Regions from separate parts of the Pseudoxanthomonas sp. YR558 genome, predicted to be linked through region 1. Evidence: predicted binding sites of a transcription regulator. Region 1 holds the regulator's gene; each other region holds the start of a gene.
The links. Region 1 encodes HrcA, which represses chaperone genes, less so after heat shock. Its sites were predicted from a motif close to TTNGCACTCNNNNNNNNNGAGTGCNAA; they were not measured.
Positions count from the first base shown of each region.

Region 2: a site for HrcA is predicted at 7,167-7,193, ahead of rpoH (RNA polymerase sigma factor RpoH). Genes of this name have one in related genera too.
Region 3: a site for HrcA is predicted at 8,442-8,468, ahead of BM365_RS12890 (co-chaperone GroES). Genes of this name have one in related genera too.

Region 1 is NZ_FPCI01000001.1:420,826-431,293, reverse strand. It holds gene fur (ferric iron uptake transcriptional regulator) at 1-239, shown strand, start outside; gene recN (DNA repair protein RecN) at 266-1,933, opposite strand; gene hrcA (heat-inducible transcriptional repressor HrcA) at 2,060-3,109, shown strand; gene grpE (nucleotide exchange factor GrpE) at 3,151-3,672, shown strand; gene dnaK (molecular chaperone DnaK) at 3,783-5,702, shown strand; gene dnaJ (molecular chaperone DnaJ) at 5,797-6,918, shown strand; gene BM365_RS01890 (DUF3857 domain-containing transglutaminase family protein) at 7,035-8,915, shown strand; gene BM365_RS01885 (prephenate dehydrogenase) at 8,935-10,050, shown strand; gene BM365_RS01880 (MOSC domain-containing protein) at 10,047-10,468, shown strand, end outside.
Region 2 is NZ_FPCI01000001.1:1,936,119-1,946,586, forward strand. It holds gene BM365_RS09060 (primosomal protein N') at 1-1,557, shown strand, start outside; gene BM365_RS09065 (MFS transporter) at 1,557-2,876, shown strand; gene BM365_RS09070 (NAD(P)/FAD-dependent oxidoreductase) at 2,917-4,197, shown strand; gene BM365_RS09075 (DUF1203 domain-containing protein) at 4,170-4,643, opposite strand; gene BM365_RS09080 (hypothetical protein) at 4,716-6,143, opposite strand; gene rpoH (RNA polymerase sigma factor RpoH) at 6,277-7,155, opposite strand; gene BM365_RS09090 (metal-dependent hydrolase) at 7,330-8,172, opposite strand; gene BM365_RS09095 (dipeptidase) at 8,274-9,503, opposite strand; rRNA gene rrf (5S ribosomal RNA) at 9,599-9,713, opposite strand; rRNA gene BM365_RS09105 (23S ribosomal RNA) at 9,840-10,468, opposite strand, start outside.
Region 3 is NZ_FPCI01000002.1:284,523-294,990, forward strand. It holds gene BM365_RS12840 (polysaccharide pyruvyl transferase family protein) at 1-236, shown strand, start outside; gene BM365_RS12845 (glycosyltransferase family 2 protein) at 233-1,072, shown strand; gene BM365_RS12850 (EpsG family protein) at 1,077-2,135, shown strand; gene BM365_RS12855 (YdcF family protein) at 2,143-2,904, shown strand; gene BM365_RS12860 (polysaccharide biosynthesis/export family protein) at 3,024-4,130, shown strand; gene BM365_RS12865 (hypothetical protein) at 4,148-4,525, opposite strand; gene BM365_RS12870 (KGG domain-containing protein) at 4,819-5,079, shown strand; gene BM365_RS12875 (TlpA family protein disulfide reductase) at 5,102-5,695, opposite strand; gene BM365_RS12880 (protein-disulfide reductase DsbD family protein) at 5,692-7,974, opposite strand; gene cutA (divalent-cation tolerance protein CutA) at 7,979-8,311, opposite strand; gene BM365_RS12890 (co-chaperone GroES) at 8,516-8,809, shown strand; gene groL (chaperonin GroEL) at 8,914-10,468, shown strand, end outside.

The DNA.
Region 1 (10,468 bases):
GCGTGCTGACCCAGTTCGAGGCGGCGGGGCTGGTGCTCAAGCACAACTTCGAGGGCGGCCAGGCCGTCTATGAGCTGGATCGTGGTGGACACCACGACCACATGGTGGACGTGGACACCGGCAAGATCATCGAGTTCGAAAGCGGCGAGATCGAGAAGCTGCAGCGCGAGATCGCCGCCAAACACGGCTACGAGCTGGAAGAGCACTCATTGGTGCTCTACGTGCGCAAGAAGCGCTAGTTCGAGATCCCCTAAGAAAACGGAATTCAGACCGCGTTGGCGAGCAGCCGCTTCGCTGCCGCGTGCGCTTCCTTGCTGACTTCCACGCCGCCCAGCATGCGCGCCAGTTCCTCTTCACGCTGCTTCGCGCCCAGCTTCTCGACGGCGCTCTGCGTCATTCCATCCACGGGTGCCTTGCTGACGCGGTAATGCGCGTGGCCCTGCGCGGCGACCTGCGGCAGGTGGGTCACGCACAGAACCTGCCGCTGCGCACCGAGCGCGCGCAGCTTCTGGCCCACGATCTCGGCGACGGCGCCGCCGATGCCGGTATCGACTTCGTCGAAGACCATCGTCGGCACCGCGTCCAGACCCAGCGCCGCGACTTCGATAGCGAGCGAGATGCGGGCCAGTTCGCCGCCTGAAGCGACCTTGCGCAGTGGGCGCGGCGGCTGGCCGGCGTTCGCCGATACCAGGAATTCGGTGCGCTCGGCGCCTGACGGGTCGGGCCGTTCGCCGTCGTGCGGTTCCAGCGCCACTTCGAAGCGCCCACCGCCCATGCCGAGTTCGGCGATCAGCGCGCTGGTGGTGTCGCCGAGCGCCTTGGCGGCGCGCTGCCGCGTCCGGCTGAGTGCATCAGCGGTGGTGCGCCACTGCGTGCGCGCGGCTTCGATCTCGTCGTTGAGCTTGAGCAGGCGTTCGCCGGCGCCACGCAGGGATTCCAGCTCCGCAGCCAGCCGATCGTGCTGCTCCTGCAGGCCGTCCAGTGGGACGCGATGCTTGCGCGCAAGATCGTGGACGCGCACCAGGCGGCGCTCGAGCTCGTCGAGCTGGCCGGGATCGACATCCAGGTCATCGCGCACCTGGCCGAGGAGCGCTAGGGCTTCTTCGATCTGGATCGTTGCGCTCTCCAGCAGGTTGTCGACACCCCGCAGCCGCGGTTCGTGTTCGACCTGGCGGGCCAGGTCCGCACGGGTGTGCTGCAACTGGCGCGAGAACGACGGGCCGTCGTCGCCCGACAGGCCGACCAGTGCGGCGTCGCACGCCGCGATCAGGCCGGCCGCATGCGCCTGGCGGCGATGGCCGGCGACCAGGGCTTCGAGTGCGACGGGCGCCAGGTCCTCGCGCTGGAGTTCGGCGAGCTGGTGCTCGAGATAGTTGATGCGGTCCGAGACGTCGCCCTGGCCCGACAGCTGCTCGCGTTCGCCCAACAGCGCATTCCAGTGACGCGCAGCATCGCGGACGGCGCGCGCCTCGGCCTGGTTGCCTGCATAGGCGTCGAGCAGTTCCAGCTGGCTGTGGCGGGCCAGCAACGCCTGGTGCTCGTGCTGGCCGTGGATTTCGACCAGGCGGCCGGCCAGGTCGGTCAACTGGGACAGGGTGACGCTGCGGCCGTTGATCCACGCGCGGGAGCCGCCATCGGCGCGGATGACCCGGCGCAATTGGCATTGGCCGTCGTCGTCCAACTCGTGGTCGGCCAGCCAGGCGAGGGCGGGCGAGCCGGCCACGGGCTGGAACTCGGCGGAAAGCTCGGCGCGTTCGGCGCCGTGGCGGACCACGCCGCTGTCGGCGCGCAACCCGGACAGGAAGCCCAGCGCGTCCACCAGCAGGGACTTGCCTGCGCCGGTTTCCCCCGAAATGACGGTCATGCCCTCGCCGAACTCGAGTTCGGCAGCGCGGACGACGGCGAAATCCTTGATCGCGAGATGGGTCAGCATGGCGATAGTGTAGGGCCGGGCGATGGCGGTTCGAAGGCGCGCGATGCTCGCCCTCCGGCGTCGCACCGGCCGAGACGGCAAGCAAGGTGCTTGCGGGCGCCTCCGCGTTGGCGCTATCTATGCGGCATGTCGTCGACGTCGCCCCCGCTGGACCCACGCGCCCGCCACCTATTGCGCACGCTGATTTCGCGCTACATCCGCGACGGTGAGCCAGTGGGGTCGCAGACGCTGGCCCGGCACGCGGGCCTGGAGGTCAGCCCGGCCACGATCCGTAACATCCTGGCCGAGCTTGAAGAAGTGGGGCTGCTGAGCTCGCCGCACACCTCCGCCGGCCGCATTCCTACCGCGCAGGGCTACCGGGTGTTCGTCGACAGTCTGGTGCAGGTGAAGTCGCTGGGCGAGGGCGAGGTGGCGCGATTGCGCTCCGAGTTGTCCAGTGGCGCCGGCACCCAGGCCTTGTTGGGCAATGCGTCCGAGCTGCTGTCGGCAATGACCCACTTCGTCGGCGTGGTCAGCGTGCCGCGGCGCGAACAGTTCGCCTTCCGCTATATCGACTTCGTGCCGCTGGATGGCAAGCGGGTGATGGCGATCCTGGTCTTCGCCGACAACGATGTGCAGAACCGGGTCATCGAAACGCGCAGATCCTATGAACGTTCCGAGCTGGAGCGCGTCTCCAATTATCTGAACACCCATTTCGCCGGCCGGCCGCTGGCGGACATCCGCTCCACCTTGCTGCGCGACCTGCGCAGCGCCCAGACCGAGATGGAAGGGCTGCTGGCCGAATCCATCGAGCTGGCCGAACAGGCGCTGACCCCCCCGAACGATGACGTCGTCCTGGCAGGGCAGACCCGCCTGATGGGCGTGCAGGAGCTGTCCGACCTGGAGCGTCTGCGCGACCTGTTCGAGGCGTTCGCGCGCAAGCGCGAGATCCTGCAACTGCTTGAGCGGACGATCCATGCGCCGGGCGTGCGCATCTTCATCGGTGAAGACACCGGCCTGGCCCCGCACGATGGCGTCTCGGTGGTGACTGCGCCCTACATGGCGGGTGGCCAGGTGCTGGGCGTGCTGGGGGTGATCGGGCCCACGCGGATGGCCTATGACCGGGTGATTCCCGTGGTCCAGGCTGCCGCCGATGTCCTCGGGGCAGCCTTGAATCCGGAAACGCCGGCCCCATAGGTTCCCGGTTGGGCGGCTGGACCTGCCGCCAGGGAACCGAAATGAACGAACCGCACGATCACGACACCACGCCGGGCGACGCGCCCGAGTCCCCCGATACCGACGCCGCTCTGCTGGCCGAGCTGGAAACGCTGCGCAACGAGCTCGACCAGTTGCGCGCCACCACGCTGCTGGAGCGCGCCGACCTGGAGAACCAGCGCAAGCGCGTCGCGCGCGATATCGAACAGGCCCGCAAGTTCGCCAACGAGCGTCTGCTGGGCGACCTGCTGCCCGTGTTCGACAGCCTTGACGCCGGCTTGGCTGCGGCTGGTGCCGAGCCGAATCCGCTCAAGGATGGCCTCGAACTGACCTTCAAGCAGTTGTTGAAGGTGGCCGGTGACAACGGCTTGGCCCTGCTGGACCCCACCGGCGAAGCCTTCAACCCCGAACACCACCAGGCCATCAGCCAGGCCGACGCGCCCGGCGCGGCGCCGGGCAGCGTGGTGCAGGTGTTCCAGAAGGGCTACGTGCTCAACGGCCGCCTGCTGCGCCCGGCCCTCGTGGTCGTGGCCAAGCACGACTGAACGGCCTCGCGACGGCGCTTGAACCGCGCCATCGCACCCCTATATCGGGACCATCCACCCGGCCGATCGCCGGGTCCAACATCAGCATTCGCTAGGGAGCGACATCCATCATGGGCAAGATCATCGGCATCGACCTGGGCACGACGAACTCGTGCGTGGCGATCATGGACGGCGGCAAGGCCCGCGTCATCGAAAACTCGGAAGGCGACCGCACCACGCCCTCCATCGTCGCCTACACCAAGGACGGCGAAGTCCTGGTCGGCGCCTCGGCCAAGCGCCAGGCCGTGACCAACCCGAAGAACACCTTCTACGCGGTGAAGCGCCTGATCGGCCGCAAGTTCACCGACGCCGAAGTGAAGAAGGACCTCGACCTGGTCCCGTACGACATCATCGCGCACGAGAACGGCGATGCGTGGGTGCAGACCAACGACGGCAAGAAGCTGTCGGCGCAGGAAATCTCCGCGCGCATCCTGGAAAAGATGAAGAAGACGGCCGAGGCCTTCCTGGGCGAAACCGTCACCGAAGCCGTCATCACCGTGCCGGCCTACTTCAACGACAGCCAGCGCCAGGCGACCAAGGACGCGGGCAAGATCGCCGGCCTGGACGTCAAGCGCATCATCAACGAGCCCACCGCGGCCGCACTGGCCTATGGCCTGGACAAGGGTGAAGGCGGCGCCGACCGCAAGATCGTCGTCTACGACCTGGGTGGCGGCACCTTCGACGTGTCGATCATCGAGATCGCCAATGTCGACGGCGAGAAGCAGTTCGAAGTGCTGGCGACCAACGGCGACACCTTCCTGGGTGGCGAAGACTTCGACAAGCGCGTCATCGATTACCTCGTCGAGGAGTTCCAGAAGGACCAGGGCATCGACCTGCGCAAGGATCCGCTGGCCCTGCAGCGCCTGAAGGACGCCGCCGAACGCGCCAAGATCGAGCTGTCCAGCTCGCAGCAGACCGAAGTGAACCTGCCGTACGTCACCGCCGACGCCTCGGGCCCGAAGCACCTCAACATCAAGCTGACCCGCGCCAAGCTGGAAGCGCTGGTCGAAGACCTGGTGAAGAAGACGATCGAGCCGTGCCGCATCGCGCTGAACGACGCCGGCCTGCGCGCCAGCGACATCGGCGAAGTCATCCTCGTCGGTGGCCAGACCCGCATGCCGAAGGTGCAGCAGGCGGTGGCAGAGTTCTTCGGCAAGGAACCGCGCAAGGACGTCAACCCCGATGAGGCCGTGGCGCTGGGCGCCGCGATCCAGGGTGGCGTGCTGGCCGGCGACGTCAAGGACGTGCTGCTGCTCGACGTGACCCCGCTGAGCCTGGGCATCGAGACGCTGGGTGGCGTGTTCACCAAGATCATCGAGAAGAACACCACCATCCCGACCAAGGCCTCGCAGACCTTCTCCACCGCCGAGGACAACCAGTCCGCGGTGACGGTGCACGTGCTGCAGGGCGAGCGCGAGCAGGCCCGCTTCAACAAGTCGCTGGCCAAGTTCGATCTGTCCGGGATCGATGCCGCGCCGCGCGGCATGCCGCAGGTGGAAGTGTCGTTCGACATCGACGCCAACGGCATCCTGCACGTGTCGGCCAAGGACAAGAAGACCAACAAGGAACAGAAGGTCGAGATCAAGGCCGGTTCGGGCCTGTCCGAGGACGAGATCGCGCGGATGGTGGCCGATGCCGAGGCGCACCGCGAGGAAGACAAGAAGTTCCAGGAGCTGGTCCAGGCGCGCAACCACGCCGACGGCCTGATCCACGCCACCCGCAGCGCCATCACCGAGCATGGCAGCAAGGTGCCGGGCGATGTGATCGGTCGCGTCGAGTCGGCGATCGCCGAGCTCGAGTCGGCGATGAAGGGCGACGAGAAGACCCAGATCGAAGCCAAGGCCAAGGCGCTCGAAGAAGCCGGCCAGTCGCTGTACGCGGCGGCCGCTTCCAGCGAGCAGCCGGGTGCCGGCGGCGCGGGTGGTCCCTCTGCGCCGGCCGACGACGTGGTCGATGCGGAGTTCACCGAGGTGAAGGACGACAAGAAGTAATCCCGGCCCACGGGATGCGGCGAACGGGAGACGTGGCCTGCCACGGCCTCCCGTTTTGCCATCCGGCGACCCTGCGAGACCAGCCAGACAGCACATGAGCAAGCGCGATTACTACGAAGTCCTGGGCGTGGCCCGCGACGCCAGCGACGAAGACCTGAAGAAGGCCTATCGCCGTTGCGCGATGAAGCACCATCCCGACCGCAATCCTGGCGATGCCGCGGCCGAAGCGGCGTTCAAGGAATGCAAGGAAGCCTACGAAGTGCTGTCGGACGGGGCCAAGCGCCGTACCTACGACGCCCACGGCCATGCCGCGTTCGAGCACGGCATGGGCGGCGCCGGCGGTCCCGGCGGCCCGGACATGGGTGACATCTTCGGCGATATCTTCGGCAACATCTTCGGCGGCGGTGGCGCGCGTGCCGCGCGGCGTGGCGCCGACGTCGGCTACGTGATGGAGCTCGACCTGGAGGAAGCGGTTGCGGGTGTCGAGAAGCGCATCGAGATCCCGTCGCTGGTCGCCTGCGAGCCCTGCAAAGGCTCGGGCTCGGCGGACGGCAAGGTCGAGACCTGCAGCACCTGCGGCGGTCGCGGTAACGTGCGCATGCAGCGCGGCATCTTCGCCATGCAACAGGCCTGTCCGGCCTGCGGCGGGCGTGGCCAGACCATCAAGAATCCCTGCACCGAGTGCCATGGCGCCGGTCGCGTCGAGGAAGAGAAGGTCCTGTCGGTCAAGATCCCGGCGGGCGTGGACAACGGCGACCGCATCCGCCTGACCGGCGAGGGCGAGGCGGGCCCGCCCGGCACACCCCCGGGCGATCTGTATGTGGAAGTGCGCGTGCGCGAGCACGACATCTTCCAGCGTGATGGCGACGACCTGCATTGCGAGGTGCCGATCCGCATCTCGCAGGCGGCGCTGGGCGACACCATCCGCGTGCCCACGCTGCACGGCGAGGCGGAGATCCGCGTGCCTGCCGAGACGCAGACGGGCAAACTGTTCCGCCTCCGCGGCAAGGGCGTGAAGTCGGTCCGCAGCCGCAGCGAAGGCGATCTCTACTGCCGCGTGGTGGTGGAAACCCCCGTCAACCTGACGACCGAACAGCGCGAGCTGCTGGAGAAATTCGAAGCCACGTTCGTCGGCGACGAAGCGCGCAAGCATTCGCCCAAATCCGCCACCTTCCTCGATGGCGTTAAGGGCTTCTGGGACCGCATGACGTCCTGAGCCCCCGCGACATCCCGCCGCCCGCGCCTGCGCGCGGCTTGTGGCATCCTGCGACGGCCCCGGCGACCCCGGGGCCGTTTTCATTCACGTCCACGAAGAAGGGAGATCGCGTGCGCATGAACATGGGGAAGAGGTGGGGATGGTTGGCACTGGTCGTCATGGCGCCCGCATGGGCGGCCGATGACCGGCCGTTGCAGGTGGAGCGCGAGTCGACGCGCTTCGTGCTCAATGCCGACGGCAGCTTCGTGCAGGAACAGGAAACCGCGATCAAGGTACTGAAGGACAGCGCCCTGGAGGCGGCCAAGGATGCGTCGGTCAGCTACAGCACCAGCATCCAGAAGGCCGAGGTAGTCGAGGCCTATACGTTGAAGCCCGACGGCCGCCGCGTCGATGTGCCGCGTGGCAACTACCAGGTCAGCAGCAGTTCGGGGCGGGAGGGCGATTCGCCGATCTACTCCGACCAGACGACACTCACCGTCGTGTTCCCGGAGCTCGCTGTCGGCGACACCACGGTGTTCACCTACCGGGTGACCGCAACGCAGCCGATGTTCCCGGGCCACTTCTCGGTGATCCGCAACTACAGCCCGGCGGCGTACTACGGCGACGTCAAGGTCACCATCGACGCGCCGGAGGCCATGCAGGCGACGTGGCGCAACTGGCAGATGACGCAGCCCGCCGTAGAAACCCGCGACGGCCGCCGGATCGTGCGCTGGCAATGGAGCAACCGCCAGCCGGTCGACCGCGAGAGCCTGCGCGATACGGTCTTCACCGCCGATCGCTATCCGGGCTACGCATTTTCCACCTTCGCCAGCTACGTCGACATCGCCGCAGCTTATGGTGGCCCGGCCAACGCCAAGGCCGCGCTGACCCCCCGGTTGCGCACGCTCGCCGCGGAGATCGTGGGCAAGAGCAAGGACCCGCGTGAGACCGCCAAGAAACTCTACGAATGGGTCTCCACGAAGATCACCTATGCAGGCAACTGCATCGGCCTGGGCGCGGTGGTCCCGCGCGACCTGGACGTGGTGCTCGACAACCGCATGGGCGATTGCAAAGACCATGCGACCCTGCTGCAGGCGTTGCTAAAAGCGCGCGGCATCGACAGCACCCAGGCGCTCATCAACGCCGGCGGTACATACACGTTGCCGGACATCCCGGTCGCGTCGGTCGTCAACCACGTGATCAACTACATCCCCAGCCTGGATCTTTACGTGGACTCCACCGCGGCGACGGTGCCCTTCGGCAGCCTGCCGGACGGTGCGGCAGGCAAGCCGGTGTTGCTGGTGGACGGGCATCGCGACGGCACCACCACGCCGGTGACGCAGGTGGGTTCGGAATCACAGAAGCTGCGCACGACCCTCCGGATCCAACCGGACGGTTCGATCAAGGGATCGCAGCGGGTCGAGTTGAGCGGACGCATGGCAGTGGCGGCGCGTGCGCAGTTCCGCAACGTCGGCGCCAGCGATGCCGACAAGCTGGTGCGCAATTACTTCCGCGGGAACGCGCTGAACGCGAGTGGCAAGGTGACGTACGACGACCCCGTGCCGATGCTGGAAACGTTCAACATGGATGCGGACTTTGAAGTCGACCGGATGCTTCCGACGAGCGGCGGCTTCCAGGTGCAGCCCTGGTTCCTCAGTTTCACGCCGGTCTCCATGCTGGTCGCCTCGCAACTCGGCGATCCGGACCAGCCGGCGGGCGAGAGCAGCTGTGGTGCCTACCATTCGGATGAGGAGTACACCTTCGAGTTTCCGGCATCGATGCGGATCGTCGCCGTACCGAAGGACGTCAGTGTGCGCGAAGGTACGCTCAGCTACGTCTCAACGTTCCGGCAGGAGGGCGCACGCCTGCATGTACGGCGCACGCTGGACGACCGCACGCCGGGCCCGGTGTGCTCGCCGGAGTACAACGACGGCTTCGCCCGGGTCATGCGCAAGATCATGCCCGACCTGCGCGCGCAGGTGGTCTACCTGACCGGGGAAGGAGCGGTGCAGCAGTGAGCATTGCCCGGTGCAACGCGTGACGCCCGCCCTCCATCCGCTGATCGGCATCGTCGGCAGCGCCGGTGCGTACGGGCAATGGTTGGCGCGGTTCTTCCGCACACGGATGGGTCTGGAGGTCATCGGCCATGATCCGGCCGATGCCTCAAGCGTGGACGAGGTGGAACTGGTCGCGCGCGCCGACGTACTTGTGTTCTGCGCGCCCATCCGCCACACGGCGGCCCTGATCGCGCGCTACGCCGATATCGCAGGCGGCACGGAATCGGGTCGGCTGTGGTTGGACGTGACCTCCATCAAGGCGGCGCCCATCGCCGCGATGCTCGCCTCGCGGGCCGAGGTCGTGGGCCTGCATCCGATGACCGCACCGCCGAAGGCACCAACCCTGAAAGGCAGGGTGATGGTGGTCAGCGAGGCACGGCTAGAGACCTGGCGACCCTGGGTCGCATCGTTGCTTGCCGCGCTGGAAGCCGAATGCGTGCAGGCAACGCCCGAACAGCATGACCGCGTGATGGCGCTGGTACAGGCGATGGTCCATGCCACCCATCTGGCGCAAGCCGGCGTACTGCGCAACGAAGCCGTGCACACCGGCGACCTGGCGGCGCTGATGCCGTTCCGCTCGGCGTCGTTCGAAATGGATGCCGCCATCATCGCCCGCATCCTGTCGCTCAACCCCGCGATCTACGAAGACATCCAGTTCGGCAACCCCTACGCGGGCGACGTGCTGGCGTCGCTGGGTCGGCAGATCGGGCGCATGGCCGAACTGGTGGGGGAGGGAAGCGATGCGGCACGCGCTGCGTTCCGCCGGGAATTCCTCTCCGACAACCACGACGCGATCGGCGCTGCGATGCTCGCGGAAAGCAACTACAGTTATGAGCGGATCGGGTACCTGCTGGCGGACCTCGCCGGGCGCGAAGCGCTCAGCGTGCACCTCCCGCAGGATCGGCCCGGCTCGCTGCGTGCGCTGCTGCACGTGTTCGAACAGCATGGCGTCAGTTTGTCGTCCATCCATTCTTCGCGCACGCCGGATGGCGAAGTGCATTTCCGTATCGGATTCGATGCGGACGTGGATGGCGAGGCATTGGCGCGTGCCGCGCGCGAGATCGATGCCAGTGGATTGGGCAGGGTATTGCCATGAATTCCAAGACCACCACGACGACATGCGTCATCGAAGACGTCCTCGTCGGCAGGGCCGTGCCATTCACGCGCGCCGGGAGCGTTAGCGCGATCGCCAAGGCGAGCGTGCGTGGGCCTCAACGTGTCACCACATTGGGGCTCGCCGCTGACGAGCAGGGGGACTTGCGCGTTCATGGCGGACCCGACAAAGCGATCCACCACTATCCCCACGATCACTACACGCCATGGCGCGAGGACGTCGGGCCCCATCCGTTGTTGGCAAAGGCAGGCGCATTCGGTGAGAACATCAGCACGACGGGCTTGACCGAAGCTGACGTATGCCTGGGGGATCGCTTCCGGTTGGGGTCGGCGCTGGTGGAAGTGTCGCAATCGCGCCAACCCTGCTGGAAATTGTCCGACCGTTTCGAGATTACGGACAT
Region 2 (10,468 bases), 1.5 Mb from region 1:
GTCGCCACCCGCGGCTTCGGTGCGCTGTTGCTGGACGGCGTGACCGGCAGCGGCAAGACCGAGGTCTATCTGCAGGCGATCGCCGACTGCCTGGCACGCGGGCGCCAGGCGCTGGTCCTGGTGCCCGAGATCGGCCTGACGCCGCAGACCCTGTCGCGCTTCCGCGACCGCCTGGGCGTGCCTGTGCATGCGCTGCATTCGGGCCTCAACGATGGCGAGCGCGCCCGCACCTGGGCCGCCTGCCTGCGCGGCGAGGCGCGGGTGGTGGTCGGTACGCGCTCGGCGGTGTTCACGCCGCTGCCCGACGCCGGTGTGATCGTCGTCGATGAGGAACACGACGGCAGCTACAAACAGCAGGATGGCATCCGCTACCACGCCCGCGATTTCGCCCTCGTCCGCGGCAAGGCGCTGGACGTGCCGGTGGTGCTGGGGAGTGCGACGCCCTCGCTGGAGACGCTGCACAACGCGCGCAGCGGCCGCTATATCCATCTGCGTCTGTCGCAGCGCGCTGGCGAAGCCCAGCCACCCAGCGTGCGCGTGCTGGACATGCGCAAGCGCCCGCAGCAGGCAGGGTTGCTCACCGACACGCTGCAGGCGCTGCGCCAGGCCGTCGACGCCGGCGGCCAGGCGCTGGTGTTCAAGAATCGACGCGGCTACGCACCCGTACTGCTCTGCCACGACTGTGGCTGGAGCGCGCACTGCAAGCGCTGCGATGCGTCCATGACCGTGCATGGCGCCGGCAAACGGCTGCAGTGCCATCACTGTGGCGCGCGCCAGCCCGCGCCGCTGGCGTGCCCGGATTGCGGTGGCCTCGCATTGCAGCCGCAGGGCATCGGCACCGAACGGCTCGAGGAACTGCTCACCGAGACCTTCCAGGACGTGCCGGTGCTGCGGGTGGACCGCAGCACCACGCAGAAGCGCGACGGCTTGGCGCAGCAGTTGGCGAAGCTGGGCGAGGCCCCGGGCATCCTGGTCGGCACGCAGATCCTCGCCAAGGGCCACGATCTTCCGCACCTCACCCGGGTGGCCGTGGTGGGCGTGGACGAAGGGCTGTTCTCCACCGACTTCCGCGCGACCGAAAAACTCGCGCAACAGCTCATCCAGGTCGCCGGACGCGCGGGACGCGCCGGCAAGCGCGGCGACGTCTGGCTGCAGACGCACCATCCTGACCATCCGTTGCTGGATACGCTCATCAACGGCGGTTACCACGCCTTCGCCGACGCCGAACTCGAGCAACGCCGCATGGCGGGCTTCCCGCCGTTCGCGCACCTCGCGCTGCTGCGCGCCGAAGCCCAGCACGTGGATGCGGCGCAGCAGTTCCTGCAGGCGGCCAAGCAGGCACTGCGCGCACAGGACGCCACGCTCGAACTGCACGGCCCGCTGCCTGCGCCGATGCCGCGGCGCGCGGGTCTGCATCGCGTGCAGCTGCTGCTCTCCTCGCCCGAACGCCGCACGCTGCATCGCACGCTCGACCTCGCCCTTCCGCAGATCCACGCGCTGCCCGAAGCGCGCCGCACGCGCTGGTCGCTCGACGTGGATCCCATGGACCTCTACTGATGACGCCCACGCCACCCGATGCGATGACGCCCGCCCGCCGCTTGCGCAGCATCTTCAGCGGCTCGGTCGGCAATCTGGTGGAGTGGTACGACTGGTATGTCTACGCCGCGTTCTCGCTGTACTTCGCCGACGTGTTCTTTCCCGGCGGCGACCGCACCAGCCAGCTACTGAAGACCGCCGTGATCTTCGCGGTGGGTTTCCTGATGCGGCCACTGGGCGGTTGGCTGCTTGGCCGCTACGCCGACCGCCACGGCCGCAAGCGCGCGTTGATGCTGTCGGTGGTGATGATGTGCGCGGGCTCCCTCATCATCGCCTGCACGCCGGGCTATGCGAGCATCGGCGTCGCTGCGCCGGTCTTGCTGGTACTGGCGCGCCTGCTGCAAGGGCTCAGTGTCGGCGGTGAGTACGGCGCGTCGGCCACCTACCTGAGCGAAATGGCTACCCGCGAGCACCGCGGTTTCTGGTCGAGCTTCCAGTACGTCACCCTGGTAATGGGCCACCTGGTCGCACTCGGCGTGCTGATCGCGCTGCAGCGCGTCTTCCTCACCGACGAGCAACTGCGCGACTGGGGCTGGCGCATTCCGTTCGCGATCGGCGCCGTGGCGGCGCTTGTCGCGTTGTGGTTGCGCCGGAACATGGTGGAAACCGAATCGTTCGCCCGCAGCGAATCCGACGCGAGCGCTACGCACCAGCAGTCGCAAGGCACGCTGCGGGCGTTGATGCAGCATCCGCGCGCGGTGCTGGCCGTGGTCGGCCTGACGATGGGCGGCACGCTGGCGTTCTATACGTACACGACCTACGTGCACAAATTCCTCGTCAACAGCGCCGGCATGGCGGCGGAGACGGCCAGCCTGATCAACGCGTCCACGCTGTTCTTCTACATGCTGCTGCAACCGGTCGTCGGCGCGCTGTCGGACCGCATCGGCCGGCGCCGCATCCTGATCGCCTTCGGTGTGCTGGGCACGCTGTTCACCGTGCCGATCCTCAGCCAGCTGCAGAACGTGCAGAGCGCCAGCCACGCGTTCTGGCTGGTGATGGCGGCGCTGGTGATCCTGAGCGGCTATACCGCGATCAATGCGGTGGTGAAGGCGGAAATGTTCCCGGTCGAGATCCGCGCACTGGGCGTAGGCCTGCCGTATGCGCTCGCCGTGGCGGCCTTCGGCGGCACTGCCGACATGGTCGCGCTGTGGTTCAAGAAGGCCGGCATGGAAACCGGCTTCTACTGGTACGTCACTGCCTGCATCGCGTGCTCGCTGCTGGTGTACCTGTGGATGCCCGACACCCGGCGCACCTCGCTGATCGACCGCGACGCGCACTGACGGCATGCGACAATCGCCTGCGGTGACAGGAGAACAGGGCATGCAGGCAGCACTTCCCCACGTCGTCATCGTCGGCGGCGGCTTCGGTGGCCTCTGGGCCACGCGCGCGTTGGCCGGAGCGCCCGTCCGCATCACCCTGATCGATCGGCACAACCATCATCTTTTCCAGCCGCTGCTGTACCAGGTGGCGACTGCGGGCCTGTCCGCACCCGACATCGCCGCGCCGCTGCGGCACATCCTGCGCAAGCAGCAGAACGTCGAAGTACGGTTGGCCGATGTCGCGTCGATCGCGCCCCAGGACAAGCAGGTGGTGTTCGCCGATGGCAGCGCCCTCGCCTTCGATTACCTGCTCGTGGCCACCGGCGCGACGCATGCCTACTTCGGTCACGACGAATGGGCCGCGCACGCACCGGGCTTGAAGACGCTCGACGACGCGCTCCAACTGCGCCGCCACCTGCTGCTCGCCTTCGAACGTGCAGAGGCGGAAAGCGATCCGCAGAAACGCGCGGCCTGGCTCAGCTTCGCCATCGTCGGCGGCGGCCCGACTGGCGTCGAGCTCGCGGGCACGCTGGCCGAGATCGCGCGGCACACACTGAAGAACGAGTTCCGCCATATCGATCCCTCGCAGGCACGCGTGCGCCTGGTGGAAGCCGGGCCACGCGTGTTGGCATCGTTTCCCGAGGCCTTGTCGGAGCAGGCGCGCCGGCAGCTCGAAAGGCTCGGCGTTGAAGTGGCGACCGGAACGCCGGTGAGCCACATCGACGACGACGGTTACCGGCTCGGCGATACCTTCGTTCCCGCGAAGACGGTCGTATGGGCCGCCGGTGTCGCTGCATCGCCGTTGGCGCGCTCGCTCGGCGTGCCGCTGGACCGTGCCGGACGCGTGGCGGTGGAGCCCGACCTGAGCGTACCCGGCCACCCGGACATCTTCGTGGCCGGCGACCTGGCCTCCCTCAGCACCGACGGTCGTCCGGTGCCGGGTGTCGCGCCCGCCGCGAAACAGATGGGCGGGCACGTGGCGAAGGTGCTGCGCGCACGACTGGCGGGACGTCCGTCACCGGGCGCCTTCCGCTACCGCGACTTCGGCAACCTCGCCACCATCGGACGCATGGCCGCGGTCGTCGACTTCGGCCGGCTGAAGTTCTCCGGCTTGCTCGCCTGGTGGTTCTGGCTTACCGCGCACGTGTTCTTCCTGATCGGCTTCCGCAACCGGCTCGTCGTGCTGCTGAACTGGTTCTGGGCGTACTGGAGCTACCAGCGCGGCGCGCGGATCATCCTCGGTAAAGACGAAGATCAGACCGGATCGACGCGGCAGGCATAGCAGCCGCGACGCGCGTTGTGAACGTGCAGGTAGGCGACGCCCGGCAGATCGAGCAGCCGTTTCAGGTGGGGAAGTGCATCGGTGCCTTCGACCACCTCGGCATCGCGCATCACGCCCTCTTCGTCGTAAGCGCGCAGCGACAGCAGGCGCCGCGGAAACGTAGGCGGCAACGCGTCGCGGAACTCCACCGATGACGCCTTCAGGGCCGCTTCGCTGACGAAGATCGGACCGCTGGCGCGATACGGCCCGGCGACATCATGGTGGAGATAGGGAAGCAGCAACAGGGCGTCTCCCCGGCGCGCATCCTGCAGCGTGACGCGACACGGGAAGCCATGGTCGGCATCCGCGACGACGCGGCGGATGTTGCGCGCCGCCAGCGCGGCATCGTCGAGCGCGAACAGCGGCAGGAAAGGGGCGGGGGACAGGCCCCGGATCACGAACGACATGGCGTCACTCCTGTGGAAGTGACGCCATGTTGGTGTCGCACGGGCGATCCGGCTATCCGGATCTTGCGCGGTTTACTCGTCGCCCAGGGGGTACCGCTTCCCGTTCGCCATCACCAGTTCACCCTCACCGATGCGCTCGCTGTCCGCGTCCACGGTGATGAATTCGGCCTCCAGCCGGCCGGCACCCTTGCTGCCTTTCAGATCGAAGATGTAGCGCTCGCCTTCCGCCGCCCACGACGCTTCACGATCGAAGGCCGCTTCACGGATATCGCCGATGTGGCGCTTCACCACGGGATGCGCCTGCATGGCGGCGTTGGCCTGCAGGACGAAGATTCCGTCCTGTTGCGCGAAAGTCTCGGGAATGTCGCCACGCCCGGTGTCCGCGCGGGACGATGCCTGCTCGCTCGCTGTCGGCGGCTCGCCTTCGAACGCGAATTCGCGCCCGTCCGCCAAGGTCAGCACGCCCTTGCCGAGACGTTCGGTGTCCGCATCCACGGTGATGAACTCGGCCAGCAAGCGGCCGCGTCCCTTGTCGCCGGCGAGCGCGAACACGAACTCATCCGCGCCTTCCGCTTCGCTGCTGGCCGTCAGGTCCAGTTCGAACGACGACAGCGTGCCGATGTGCTGTTGCACCAGCGGATAGCGTTGCGCCGCGGCACGCGCCTGGCGGGTGAAAATGTTGTCCTGCATGTCGCCGAACAGCGACGTGTCCGCCTCATCGTCCTCGGGCTCCTCCACACCACGCGGTTCGCCTTCGAACGGCAGGCGGCGACCGTCCTGCAAGGTCAGGACGCCTTTGCCCAGGCGCTCGGTGTCGGCGCTGACGGTGATGAAGTCGGCCTCCAACGTTCCGCGCCCCTTGCTGCCAACGAGGTCGAACACGAACGCGTTCATGCCGGCCGCCGCACCGGTAGCCACTTCGTTCATCGTGAACGTGTCGATCCGGCCGATGTGTTCCTGCACGAGCGGATACCGCTGCGCGGCCTCGCGCGCTTGCCGGGTGAAGATGTCCTTGCCTTCCGCGAGCGCCGCTTCATCGTCGTGCGCGTGGTCGTGTTCGGCCTCCGCGGCGAGCGCATCGGCGTTTCCGTCGATGTCGTGCGTGGTGCCATCCGCCATCACCAGCGTGCCGGGGCCCAGGACTTCCTCGGTCGGGCTGACGGTGATGAAGCGTGCAGTGACGCGCCCCTTGCCTCGGCTGCCCATCACGTCGAACACCAGGACGTCAGGGCCCGGTTCGTCCATGCTCGCAGGCTCGTCCAGCGACACCGTGCGGATCGCACCCAGGTGTTTGGCCACGATCGGGTCCACCTGCATCGCAGCGCGGGCCTGCGCGTCGTATTCCTCGCGATCGATCCCGAAGGTGATGCGGCCTTGCGCATCCGCCGCCTTCGCTCCATCAGCGCCTCGCGCCCATGCTTCGTTCGTCGCCATGGCGCAGGTGCCCACGACGAGCCAAGCCAGCCCCACGATCCAACGCCCCTGTTTCCCCCACCGCATGCCCTGCTCCTGTGATGTCGTCGTCCGGTACGGACTGCGGCGTAGTGGATCACACTTTCGGCAGCGGATGAATCCGCCAAAACGCAAAGAGGCTCCTTGCGGAGCCTCTCGTCTTTGGCCTGCGGTGCCTGTGTCAGGCGGCGAACAGGGCCTTCATCTTCTTCAGCGCATTGGCTTCGACCTGGCGCACGCGCTCTGCGGAAATGCCGTACTCGTCGGCAAGTTCCTGCAGCGTCACCTTGCTTTCGCCATCCAGCCAGCGACGCTTGATGATGTCGCGCGAGCGGTCGTCGAGATTCGCCAGACCCTCGCGCAGCAGCTCGAGCTGGTTGTCTTCGCTGTCGGCGCGCTCGTAGGCCTGCGACGGATCCTCATCGCGTGCGACCAGGTAGCTGGCCGGCGACGGCGGCGCGTGATCGTCGTCTTCGTCGGACGGCGCATCGAAGCCGATGTCGCGCCCCGACAAACGCGACTCCATCTCAAGCACTTCGCGCTCGGACACATTGAGGTCCTTGGCGATCGCGCTGACTTCTTCCGCGTTCATCCAGCCCAGGCGGGTCTTGGACTTGCGCAGGTTGAAGAACAGCTTGCGCTGCGCCTTGGTCGTGGCGACCTTCACGATGCGCCAGTTCTTCAGGATGAACTCGTGCATCTCGGCACGGATCCAGTGCACGGCGAAGCTCACCAGGCGGACGCCCATGTCGGGGTCGAAGCGCTTGACGGCCTTCATCAGGCCGATGTTGCCTTCCTGGATCAGGTCGCCGAGCGGCAGGCCGTAGCCGTTGTAGCCACGGGCGACATGCACGACGAAGCGCAGGTGCGAGTGCACCAGTTCGCGCGCGGCGTCGAGGTCTTCATCCTCGCGGTAGCGGTTGGCGAGCTCACGCTCGTTTTCCACCGACAGCACCGGGATCTGGTGCACGGCGCTGATGTAGGCGTCGAGCGAACCCAGGGCGCTGGGGATCGGCAGATTGTTGGGGACCAGGGCGGTGGTGGAGGTGATCTGGTTCATGGGCAAGGATGTTAGCAGTCGGGGGGTTCGACTGCTAACCACATGGGAAGTTCCCTTTGTCCCACCGGTGCAACAATCCCAGGGACCCGCGGGGCGCAGAAATTTCCATTGGCTTTCAAATAGTTGGCGAATTCGAACCTTGATGCCCGGAAGCAGCCTGGAGATGGAAGGCGTTCATTCAGCTTTTGCCGCCATCGCGACAACCACAGGGGGGTGCGCTGTCGCCTGCCTCGCGAGAACGGCAGCAGCGAGGCCGTCGCCGCCCAACTGCGATGGATGGAACCCGGGGCGGAGGTAGTCCCACAAGTGCCCGATCGTGCGACGGCCCATGTGGTGGTTCGATCCCAGATGGGCGGCAGCCTGGCGGAGAGTGGCCCTGCGCCAGAACGCGCCATCCTGGACCAGCAACGCCACCGCCAGGCCCGTCATCAGCACGTAGAACAACGCGGCCGTCGTCGCCGCACCCGCAAGCCGCACCGGATAGCTCGGAGAAATCGCCTGCAGCAGGTCGAAGGCGACCGCACGATGTTCGATCTCTTCCGCGAAATGCCACTCCATCAAGTCCTTCACTCGCGGATCTGCTCTTTCGAGCATGGCCTGCGACAGAAACTCGTAACCCAAGTACGCATTGATGTGTTCGACACAGCTGACCAGCGACGCGCGCAGCCATAGCGGCGCCCAGCGATCCATCGTCTTGAAGATGGCGCGGTCCACGATCCGCTCGAAGCCTCTGTAGGCATAGCCCTGCGCATCCAGATTGTCCCAATAGCGCTTGTGTGCGACGCCATGCTGGGCTTCCTGACGGATGAAGGCTTGGCACCGCTTGCGCAGGGATTCATCCGTGATGCGCGGCAGGCACGCATTCAACGTGCGGATGTAAAACGCTTCATTGGCCGGCACCAGCACCGTGTAGGCATTCAGCAGCGAGGACACCACTTCGTTTCCCGGCAACCAGTGCTTCGGGATGTCGTACGTAAACGCCTCAACGAAGCGGCGCGGCGTGATCGATTCGTCCATGGAAACAACTCCTGTTCCAGCGACAGGCGCGCCTTCTCTACGCGAGTGAACGCACGTACATCCTGCCGGATTTCGGCGGGCCGTCAGGGCGCCAATACTGGTCAGGGCTTCGCGCTGGGCTCCGCCACCGACTGCGCTTCGCGGAGCACCCTGAGCAGGTTCTCGCCCCATATCTTTCGGACATCATCTTCACCGTAGCCCGCGGCGAGCAAACGCGCCGTGACGAGCGGCAGCGCGCCCACATCCTCCATTCCCTCCACGCCACCGCCGCCATCCCAGTCCGCCCCCACACCGACGTGATCCACGCCCGCCACCTTGATGATGTGCAGCAGGTGCGACATGTAGTCGTCCAGCGTCGCGCGCCTCACCGGATAGCGCGCTTCGATCTCCCGGCGCTCGGCAAGATACACAGGCGCGGCTTCGACGGACAGCCTGCTCTCCGGCCCATACTTATCCGAGAGCGCATCGAGCGCGGCCTCGCGCTCGGGCACCTTGGGAATGCTGACCAGATAGCCACCGAACGCGTTCACGTGGATGACACCGCCCTTCTTGGCGAGGCGTCGGATCCGGTCGTCGTCGATGTTGCGAGGATGATCGAATACCGCGTCCGCGCTGGTATGCGACAACACGATCGGCGCACGGGACACCTCGAGCAACTGGTCGAACACTGCGTCGCTGGCGTGGGATGCGTCCAGGAGGATACCCAGGCGATTCGCCTCGGCCACCAGCGCTCTACCGGCGGGACTCAGGCCGCCCCACTCAGGCCCCTTCGCATCCGTGGACGAGTCGCCGAAATCGTTGTTCAACACATGCGTGATGCCGAGCATGCGCAGGCCGAGGCCGTGATAGACCTCCAGCAAACTCGGATCAGCGGCCAGCGGTGCGGCATTCTCCATACTGATGAATGACACGCGCTTGCCGGCCTTCGCGATGCGCAACGCATCGTCCGACGTCAATGCGAGCTCCATGGCATCAGGGTGGGAAGCGAGCATCTCGCGAATAGCCACCAGCCGCGCGAGACCGTGGTTACGCGCGGTGCGCTTGCCTGCTTCGTCTCTCGCACCCTGCGCGGTATAGATCACCCAAAAGCCGCCATCCAGCCCCCCTGACTTCATGCGCGGCAAGTCGACTTGCGACATATCGCCTTCATTCGCGTGATCGTCCGCGATGTTCCAGCCGGGCCGCCCGAGGTTGGCGGGCGTATCCAAGTGCGTATCTAGGACGAGGGCATCCTCGTGCACCTGGCGAGCGTGGGCCGACACCTGCTCCGCTGCGAAGGCGCTTTGCCCTAGTGCGAAGAGAAATGCGCCGACAACCCAAGACTGCTTCATGCACCGCCCCCTGACGTGAGATGAAAGTCGATTGTTGGCGAAAGCCGCGCAAGAAAAAACCCCCAGCTTTTCAGCTGGGGGTTTTGGGGTAAAGCCCCTGGCGATGACCTACTCTTGCATGGCTTAAGCCACACTACCATCGGCGCGGCTGCGTTTCACTTCCGTGTTCGGGATGGGAACGGGTGGGACCACAGCGCTAATTTCACCAGGGAGAGGGTTGGAGCGTCGCCATCCAAGGAACGGATTAAGGCGCCAATCTCTCATAGGGTCTTGTGACGTAGCGGGCATTGGATTTTCTCTGACGATATCGTCGAGTCCAAGGCCACTTGAGGTTATATGGTCAAGCCGCACGGATCATTAGTATCAGTTAGCTCAATGGGTTGCCCCACTTACACACCTGACCTATCAACCACCTAGTCTTGATGGTTCCTTTAGGGGGCTTGTGCCCCGGGAAGTCTCATCTTGAGGCGCGCTTCCCGCTTAGATGCTTTCAGCGGTTATCGCTTCCGAACATAGCTACCCGGCAATGCCACTGGCGTGACAACCGGAACACCAGAGGTTCGTCCACTCCGGTCCTCTCGTACTAGGAGCAGCCCCTCTCAAACTTCCAACGCCCATGGCAGATAGGGACCGAACTGTCTCACGACGTTCTGAACCCAGCTCGCGTACCACTTTAAATGGCGAACAGCCATACCCTTGGGACCGACTACAGCCCCAGGATGTGATGAGCCGACATCGAGGTGCCAAACACCGCCGTCGATATGAACTCTTGGGCGGTATCAGCCTGTTATCCCCGGAGTACCTTTTATCCGTTGAGCGATGGCCCTTCCATACAGAACCACCGGATCACTAAGTCCTACTTTCGTACCTGCTTGATCCGTCGATCTCGCAGTCAAGCACGCTTATGCCTTTGCACACAGTGCGCGATGTCCGACCGCGCTGAGCGTACCTTCGAGCTCCTCCGT
Region 3 (10,468 bases), on a different contig from region 1:
CCTATTTGCAGGATGTTCCCTTCATGATCATCGACTACCACCCGAAGTGCCGCGACTTCGCCGATGACATCGGCCTGGATGCTTCGTTGCGGGTGACGGCCGGGCAAGCAGGAAATCCGTTCAGCGACGCGTTGCCTGCCTTGCTCGCAGGCGAACGGCAACCGCGTGTTTCACGCGCCGATTACGCGCGGCGGGCGCCCGACATCTTTCAATGCGCACCATGGGCCAAGGCATGAACGACGCTATTCCGTCCCCCTCGATTCCCGGCGCACCCGCGCCCGTGAGCGTGGTGGTGCCGTGCTATCGGTGCGGCGACACCATCGGCGATGCGGTGGCATCGATCGCCGCGCAGACCCGGCGTCCAGCGGAAGTGCTACTGGTGGACGACGCCAGCGGCGACGACACACTCGATGCGCTACATCGTGTCGCCGACGCGTATCCCGCGGGTTGGGTCAAGGTGATCGCATCCTCGCCCAATGGTGGGCCATCGCGTGCACGCAACCTCGGTTGGCAACAGGCGGTACAGCCGTACATCGCCTTCCTCGATGCGGACGACACCTGGGCGCCGGACAAAGTGGCGTGGCAGATGGCAGAACTTGAGCGCGATCCGCGCATCGCGCTGATCGCGCACCGGATGAAGGTGGCGCCGCGCGAGGCGGCACCCGCGCCATTGAAGGGTGTCGTGCGGTCGCACGTCATCGGACGCCGCCGCCTGTTGCTCAACAATCCATTTCCCACCGCTTCGGTGATCCTGCGCCGCGACCTGCCGTTTCGCTTCAACGAGCGTTTCCGCCGCGTGGAGGATTTCCTGTTGTGGGCGCAGATCGGGTTCTCGGGCTACCGCTGCGTCAAGCTCAACCAGGTGCTCGCCTACTGGCACAAGCCCACGTTCGGCGCGGCCGGTCTCAGCGGCGATCTCGATGCGATGCATCGGGCGGGCAAGGAGGTGAGACGCGAATTGTTGGCTTCCGGACTTGTTACGCGCGGCGAGCACTGGTTCGCGCGCAGTGTGGGGCTGGTGCGGCGCGGTCGTCGGCGCGTGCTGCTGCTGATGCGGCCGGCGACACGGTGACCGCATGAAGGCGTCCGGCAACGCACTGCCCTACCTGCGCTCGGCCACGAGCCCCCAAGCCAGCGCCGAACGGTGGTTGGGCGTGGTCTGGCTGCTGGCCGTGGCCGCCTTCGGGTGCTGGCTGGTGGGCAGCCGCGCACTGGACATCGGTTCCGACACGGAAACGTACGCGGGCTTCTTCGAAAGCCTGGACCAGGGTGTGCCGGAAACCCGCCTGGAACCGGGCTTCGCGTACCTGAGCTACGGCTTGCGCCTGCTGGGCCTGAGCGTGCCGGGATACCAGGCGGTCCTGTTCGCACTGTTGCTGGTGGGCGTGGCCATCGCCGTGCGCATCCACCATCGCGCATTTCCGCCCACGCAGGCGTACCCCACGCTGTTGTGCGCGTCGCTGTTGTTGTTGTTCATCTCGCCGATGTTCGTCAACGCCTCGATCAACGCCATCCGCCAGGGGCTGGCGGCGCCGCTGGTGTTCGCGGCGCTGCTGTGTTTCCAGCAGCGGCGCTGGTGGGGCTTCGCGCTGCTGGGCGCGCTTGCCGCGAGCTTTCACGTTTCCTCGCTACTGTATCTGGTGTGCGCGCCCGCGCTGTTGCTGAAGCCGAACCTGCTGCGGGCACTGGCGGCGCTGGCGTTCGTCGCCTACGTCAGCGGACTGTCGATGAACGTGGTTGGCGCGGTGTCGCCTACGCTCTACACGACGGTGATGGAGTACACCGCGAACGACAACTACCGCGCCGGCGTGCGCATCGATTTTGCGGTGTTCACGATCTTCTGGTACGTCGTTGTGCTGGCCGTGTCGCCCTGGGTGCAGCCAGCGGCGCGCAAGCCGCTTCAGGATGGCGCCTCCGTCTACCTGGTCATGGTGGTGCCGTTCTTCGTGATCGGCTGGGGATACTTCTCCAATCGCTATCTGCTGCCGGGCTGGCTGGCGGTCTCGCTGATCCTGGCGGCCGCGTGTTGCTACAGCCGGGTGGCGCCGTTGCGCCAGCCGTTGCTGCTCGGTGCCGGTCTAGCGGTGGCATGCGGGGTGCTGTTCTTCTATGTCAGCCGCGGCATCGTCATCTGAGATGGCGATGAAGACCTTGGCTGAACTCGTGGTGTCGTTGAGCTACCCACCGGCGCTCTCGCTTTGCCTGCTGGGTATCGCAGTGCTGGCGTGGTTGCTGCGGAGGCGTTGGATTGCCGGCAGCGTCGCCGGCGCGGCGCTGGCATGGTCGGCGCTGTGGTCGATCCCGTTCGCGTCGGAAACCCTGCGCGGCGTACTCGAACATCGTTATGCCATACGCGAAGCGTCGGCCTTGCCCTCGGCCGATGCCATCGTCGTGTTGGGGGGAGGCAGCAACTATGCGTGGTTGGATCGCGAGGACGTGGACCCTGCGCGCCTGCGCAGCAGCCGTCTTGCGGCCGGTGCGCGTGCCTGGCATGCGGGCAAGGCGTCGAAAGTGATCCTGAGTGGCGGCGGCGTCGGCAACACCACCGAAGCGCGACGCATGGCCGAGGCGATCCGGCGCCTTGGCGTCCCCGAGGAAGCCCTCATGCTGGAAGAGCGCAGCCACGACACGCGCGACAACGCGCGCTTCAGCACGGCGCTCGCCTCCGAACATGGCGGACGCCACCTGTTGCTGGTGACGTCCGCGCTGCACATGCCACGCGCGACGCTGCTCTTCACGCAAGCCGGTGCGGACGTCACCCCGGTTCCGGTGCCGGAAGGGCGGCCCGCAGTCGGCGTGCGTGAACGCTGGCTGCCATCGCGACGTGCGCTGTGGCGCAGTGGACGCGCGTTCAAGGAGTTTGCGGCGCTGACGGCCGCATGGATCGACGCGCACGCGCATTAATCCGCGGTTGTGCTGCTTCCGCCGTTCTCTTCACGCCCCCGTTGCCACGATCCGGAGAACGACCGCGACGGCATGCCGTGCATGCATCGCCGCCATTCGAACCAGTGAGGTGCCCGGTAGTGAATATCCAACGTCCCGTCCAAGTCCTGCTCGCCACGGCGATCATCGCGACGCTGTCCGCCTGCGCGCTCGGCCCCGGCCAACGCATGATGCGCAGCGCCAGCGTGCCCAGCGGCGAAGGCGACGCGCAGAGCGACGTGCGCATGGTGCCGATCACGCAGTCGCTGGTCGCCGCACCGCGCGCGGCCGTCGCATTGCCGCCGACGCTGGCGCAGTACCGCCCCGAGGAATACCGCATCCAGCCCGGCGACACGCTGATCGTCACCGTGTGGGACCACCCCGAGCTGACCACGCCGGCGGGCAACCAGCAGCAGGCCGCCACCAACGGGCGCCTGGTGCAGCCCGATGGCAGCTTCTTCTTTCCGTACGCCGGCAAGCTCAACGTCACCGACCAGACGATCGAGCAGGTGCGCAGCACGCTCGCGAGCCGATTGAGCCAATACCTGAAGTCGCCGCAGGTCGATGTCAACGTGGTCGGCCATGGCGCGAAGGTCACGCTGCAGGGCGCCTTCCAGGACACTACGCCGCAGGAGTTCACCACCGTACCGCTGACGCTGTCGCAGGCGGTGGGGCGCGCACGCATCGATGTGGAGCAGGCCGATCTGTCGGGTTTCGTGCTGACGCGTGATGGCAGCGACTATCCGCTCGACCTCGATGCGCTGAATCGCGGCACCGTGGCGGCCGATGTCTATCTGAAGCCCGGCGATCGCCTGTACATGCCGTTCAACGATCGCAAACAGGTGTACGTGATCGGCGAGGTGCTGCGCCCGCAGGCACTGACGTTCAAGACCACTGACATGAGCCTGACCCAGGCCCTTGGCCGTACCGGCGGACTGAATCCGGTGACGGCCAAGGGCGGTGCGGTCTACGTGATCCGCGGCATGGAAGACAACGCGCACGACCAGGCGACGGTGTACCACCTCGACGCGACGTCACCGGTGGCCTTCACGCTGGCGGACCGGTTCTCGCTGCGACCGGGCGATGTCGTCTGGGTCGGCCCGGCGGGCGTGACGCGCTGGAATCGCTTCCTGACGCAGCTGCTGCCGTTGTCCGGCATCATCAGCAACGCGGCCTCGGCGCAGTACAACTTCGACCGCGGCAATTGATCGTGGGCCGATGCGGATCACGCATCCAACGTTTCTTCCTCGCGCGCATATGGTTGCGCGCGGGGAACCAGCGTCAGGCCGGGTGACGGCTGCGCCTCGCCGACGGGACGCAATGCGTTGCGCCGCGAAGCCAGCACACGTAGGCGATCGGTGCGCGCCAATGCCCATCGCGCCGACCAGCGCATGCCCGCGGGGATCGATCGCACCGCGACGTTGGCTTGTGGTTGCCGCGGATCGTCCATCAGGACGACGACCAGCCAACCGCCGCGGCATGCGGCTACCTCAAGTACGGGATGCCCATCGAGATCCAGGCGCGCACCGCTCCAGTCGTCGTCGGGCGTTGCTTCCACCCACTGGAAATCGTCGGGAAGTTTCATCGGGACAGCCTTGGTCATGGGGACAGCCTTCTCGCTTGCACGGGGGGAAAGTTGATCGCAGGGTGCGATCCGGTCCGTCGTCGACGGACGCAACGTGGTTCTTCGCGGAGAAACGCGGACGTTCTTTTTTGTGTGCCCCGATCATAAGGACTGCGACGCCCTCGCGACCATTTCTGCTGAGTCCGCTTCAGCAACAAGCCAGTGATGTGGGCATGCGTGCACTGGATCACATCGAGTCATGTGCATGAACGACGTTCACGCGCTCATCGCATCGCACGCTACGTATCACACGGTTGCGTCCGCTTGCGTGGATGGACGTGATGACTGAGAAGAAGCGCAAGTGGGGCTTCGCGCTGCTCACGCCGGAGCAACGCAAGGAGATCGCGAGCAAGGGCGGTCGCGCGGCGCAGAAGCGTGGTCGCGCGCATCAGTTCGGCAGCGACGATGCGCGCGAGGCAGGCAAGAAGGGCGGCGCGAAGGTCAGCCAGGATCGCGCGCACATGGCGCGCATCGGCGCGAAGGGTGGACGCGTGCGGCCAGGCGAGCGGCAGGCGCGAGAAGAAGAGGAGTGAGGCGCGTGCGGCGCCTGCGGGTTCAGTCGACCCAGCCGCTGATTTCGCCGTGGGTGAACGGGCCGATCTTCTGGCGCGCGATGCGGCCATCGGCGTCCACCAGTACGGTGTAGGGCAGCACGCCCTTGGCGTTGCCCAGCCAGACGCTGGCGTCGGCCGGGCCTGGCGTATCGAGCACGATCGGGTAGCGCACCGGGATTTTCGCAGTGAAGTCGCGCACGCCCTCGGGCGTGTCCAGCGCGAGTCCGATCACCTGCACGCCGTCGTCGCCCTGCGCAGCGGCGAAGCGGTCGAGCTCCGGCATCTCCTCGATGCACGGCCCGCACCAACTCGCCCAGACGTTGATCAGCAAGCGCTTGCCCGCATAGCGCGCGCGCAGGTCGACGATGGCGCCATCCAGTCCCGGCAACGCGATGGCCGGCATGGGGTCGCCGATGCCCGCAGGCGTGACGCCAGCCGGTGGCGCGGGCGCCGTGGCGTTCGTCGCCGCGTGCAGCGCGCGTTCGCCCACCTGCGTGCGCCAGAAGGGATTGCCGTTGAACCACAGGCTGGCCAGCAGGCCCAAGCCGCCCGCGGCCGCCGCCACCAGCAGCACGCGTGATGTGGTGGCCTTCATCGTGCGGCGCGCTCGAAGGCCTGGCGCATGCCGTCCTGGGTCAGCACGGTCGGCAGGACTTCGCCCGCACCACCCCCGCGCGGATACATCACGTACAGCGGTACGCCGACCGCGCCGTGTTCTTCGAGGAAGGCGGTGATCGCCGGGTCCACGTTCGTCCAGTCGCCGGTCATCATCACGGCGTCGTGGGCCGTCAGTAGGTCGCGGAATGCGGACGTGTTGAGCACGGCCTTCTCGTTGGCCTTGCAGGTGACGCACCAATCGGCCGTCATGTCGACGAAGACGATGCGGCCTTCCGCACGCAAGCTGCCCAGCGCTTCGGCCGAGTAGGCCACATGGTCATCGCTGCGCGGGGTGAGCGTCGAGGCTTTCGGCATCCGATGTGCGACGACCAGGGGCAGCACCGATGCGACGACCAGCAGCCCGGCGAGCACGCGTTGCAGCGGTGCGGCGCGTAACTGCAGGCGCTGCCACCACCACAAGCCGAGCGTCAGTACGACCAGGCCTGCGAGCGCGAGGCCGATGGCATCGACGCCGCGCTGGTTGCCGAGCACCCACAGCAACCACGCCGCAGTGAGGTACATCGGGAAGGCGAGCACCTGCTTCAGCGTTTCCATCCACACGCCCGGGCGCGGCAGCCGGTTGGCGAGCGCGGGTACGAAACCGATCAGCAGGAACGGCAACGCCAGGCCGAGGCCGAGCACCGCGAACACCAGCAAGCCCAGCACGCCTGGCGCCGTGAACGCATAGGCCAGCGCAACACCCATGAACGGTGCGGTGCACGGACTGGCCACGACGACGGCGAGGACGCCGGTGAAGAAGTCGCCGGCCGGGCCGCTGCGCGTCGCGAGGCCGTGCCCCGCGCCTGCAAGGCGATGACCCACAGTGAAAACGCCTGACAAGCTCAGGCCCACGGCGAACATGATGTAGGCGAGCACGCCGACCACCCACGGTTGCTGCAGCTGGAAACCCCAGCCCAGCGCCTGACCCGCGTAGCGCAGCGCGATCGCAATCGCGCCGACCGCGATGAAGCTGACCAGCACGCCGGCGGTGTACCAGAGCGCACGATGGCGAGCATCGTTGCCGCCGCGGCCGCTCTCGGCCAGCGATAGCGCCTTCAACGAGAGGATCGGCAACACGCACGGCATCAGGTTGAGCACCAGGCCGCCCAGCAGCGCAAACGCGAAGGCGGTCAACAGCGAGATGGAGCCGTAGCCCTTGGTATTCGCAACCACGTTCTTGGGCGGACGCGTCCGCTCGACATTCGTGGTTGTTGTGGGAGCTTCCTCGGTCGTCGTCTCTGCCGGCGTATCGGCAGGCGTGGCCACGGGTGCCACGACGGCCGGCGCTTCGCTCACTACCGCGTCGGCGGGCGTCACCGTGCCGGCGGGGATGGCGAGCTTCACGCGGCGTGTCATCGGCGGATAGCAGATGCCGTCGGTCTGGCAGCCCTGGAACGTCACCCGCAACGTCGCGTTGAGTGCGTTGGCGCGATCTCGCTTCAGCGGCACCGGCACTTCGGCCTGGTCGAAGTACACGGTGACGTCGCCGAAATGCTCGTCGTGGTGCGCCACGCCCTTCGGCCAGTGCGGGGCTTGCAGCGAGACACCCGAGGCGCCTTCCAGTGCCATCGAGGTGCGGTCGCGATACACGTAATAGCCGCGCGCGGGGGTGAAACGCAGCAGCAGCTGGTTGCCGTCGAAAGCGATGGCTTCGAAGGCGAACGCCTGTTCGGCCGGCATCGGCAGGGCATCCGTGCCGGTCTGCGGCTTCGGGCCCAGCAGGCTGCCACCGGTCGCGCCGGTACCTAGCGGCACGAATGCCTCGTCCTCGGCGGGCGGCAGCGCGACCTTCAGCGTGCGCGTCTGCGGCGGATAGCAGATGCCGGCATCGGCGCAGCCCTGGTATTTGATCTTCAGGCTGACGCTGTCGGTGCCGGCTGCAGGTCGGCCCGGCAGCGTGGCGACCAGTTCGCCGCGATAGGTTTCGACATCGCCGAAGAATTCGTCGCGGTACGCCTTGCCCTTGGGCAGTTGCAGCGGCTGCGCGGCGAAACCGGTATCGGCGTCCACCCCGGTGCGGTGGCGGTACAGGTAATAGCCGTCGGTGATCTTCCAGCGGATCTCGATCCGATCGCGCGCCGGCGCGGTGGCGGTCAGCACGAAGGCGTCGTCCACCGGCAGCAGGTCGTCCTGGGTGATCGCGGCCGAGGCGGCGGGCGCCAGCAGCGAGACCAGGAACAGCAGCAGGAAGGCGAGCAGGGTGCGGATCGGCGTCATCGGGTCACTCGGGTCGGGCGTCGGTGCGGGTTTCCGCGGTCACCCAGTCCAGATAGGCGGGCAGGCAGGCGGCGGTTTCGACCGCCAGGATTTCCGGCAGTTCATACGGGTGGAGTTCCGCCAGCCGGGCCATCAGGGCGTCGCGCCGGTCGGCCGGGGTCTTGGCCAGCAGCTGGACCTCGGCAGCCTGCTCTACCTGGCCCTGCCATCGGTACGTCGACAGCAGGCCGGGCAGCAGGCTGACGCAGGCCGCCAGGCGCTCCTCCACCAGGGTCCGCGCCAGCCGCTGGGCGGTGTCGGCGTCCGGGCAGGTCGACAGGATCAGGAAGACAGGCATGGGCCGCCGATTATTGCAGACCCGCCCGGGCGGGCCCCTGCGACAAAGATGCGCACCCGCCCTTGAAAGCCCTGCGGCACCCCCAATATCCCCTGCATCCCGGCTTGGCCGGGTTTTTGTACCCGCGGCGTTGGCAGTCCCTTGAGGCGAGTGCTAACATCGCTACCCCTTTCCCAGTCCAATCAATCACTTAAGAGGATTGACATGAGCAATATCAAGCCGCTGTACGACCGCCTGGTGGTCAAGCCGATCGAAGCCGAAGAAACCTCGCTCGGCGGCATCATCATTCCCGACGCCGCGAAGGAAAAGCCCACCAAGGGTGAAGTCGTTGCCGTCGGCGAAGGCAAGTTCATCGAGGCCACCGGTGCCGTCCGCGCCCCGAAGGTCAAGGTCGGCGACAAGGTGATCTACGGCCAGTACTCCGGTTCGGCGTACAAGTCCGAAGGCGTCGAGTACAAGATCATCAAGGAAGACGACGTCCTCGCGATCCTCGGCTGATCGCGCGCGGCGGCTCCGCGCCGCCGCCCACGTCACCGCAATCCTCTTGATGGCGGGCCCCGCGCCCGCCGCACGAACCACTCTCAATATTCCTGGAGTTGCACATGGCAGCCAAAGATATCCGTTTCGGTGAAGACGCCCGTACGCGCATGGTGCGCGGCGTGAACATCCTCGCCAATGCCGTCAAGGCCACCCTCGGCCCGAAGGGCCGCAACGTCGTGCTCGAGAAGAGCTTCGGCGCCCCGACGATCACCAAGGACGGCGTCTCCGTCGCCAAGGAAATCGAACTGGCCGACAAGTTCGAGAACATGGGCGCGCAGATGGTGAAGGAAGTCGCGTCCAAGACCTCCGACAACGCCGGTGACGGCACCACCACCGCCACCGTGTTGGCGCAGGCGTTCATCCGCGAAGGCTCCAAGGCCGTCGCCGCCGGCATGAACCCGATGGATCTGAAGCGCGGCATCGACCAGGCCGTGAAGGCCGCCGTCGAAGAGCTGAAGAAGCTCTCCAAGCCGACCGCCGACGACAAGGCGATCGCCCAGGTCGGCACGATCTCGGCCAACTCCGACAGCAACATCGGCGACATCATCGCCGAGGCCATGAAGAAGGTCGGCAAGGAAGGCGTGATCACCGTTGAAGAAGGCTCGGGCCTGGAGAACGAACTCGACGTCGTCGAGGGCATGCAGTTCGACCGCGGCTACCTGTCGCCATACTTCATCAACAACCAGCAGTCGCAGCAGGTCGAATTCGACGACCCCTTCATCCTGATCCACGACAAGAAGGTCTCCAACGTCCGCGAACTGCTGCCGGTGCTGGAAGGCGTCGCCAAGGCCGGTAAGCCGCTGCTGATCGTGGCCGAGGAAGTGGAAGGCGAAGCGCTGGCCACCCTCGTGGTCAACACCATCCGCGGCATCGTCAAGGTCGCCGCCGTCAAGGCGCCGGGCTTCGGTGACCGTCGCAAGGCCATCCTGGAAGACATCGCCACGCTGACCAACGGCACGGTGATCTCCGAAGAAGTCGGCCTGCAGCTCGAGAAGGCCACCATCAACGACCTGGGTCGTGCGAAGAAGGTCGTGATCTCGAAGGAGAACACCACCATCATCGACGGCGCCGGCGATGCCGAGCGCATCCAGTCGCGCATCAAGCAGATCAAGGCGCAGATCGAAGAGACTTCTTCGGACTACGACCGCGAGAAGCTGCAGGAACGCGTGGCCAAGCTGGCCGGCGGCGTGGCCGTGATCAAGGTCGGTGCTTCGACCGAGATCGAGATGAAGGAAAAGAAGGCCCGCGTCGAAGACGCCCTGCACGCCACGCGTGCGGCGGTGGAAGAAGGCGTGGTCCCGGGCGGCGGCGTGGCGCTGATCCGCGCGCTGCAGACCATCGGCACCCTGAAGGGCGCCAACGAAGACCAGAACCACGGCATCCAGATCGCCCTGCGCGCGATGGAAGCCCCGCTGCGCGAAATCGTGACCAACGCCGGTGAAGAGCCGTCGGTGATCGTGAACCGCGTGAAGGACGGATCGGGCAACTTCGGCTACAACGCCGCCAATGGCGAGTTCGGCGACATGATCGAGTTCGGCATCCTGGACCCGACCAAGGTCACGCGCTCCGCGCTGCAGAATGCCGCTTCGATCGCGGGCCTGATGATCACCACCGAAG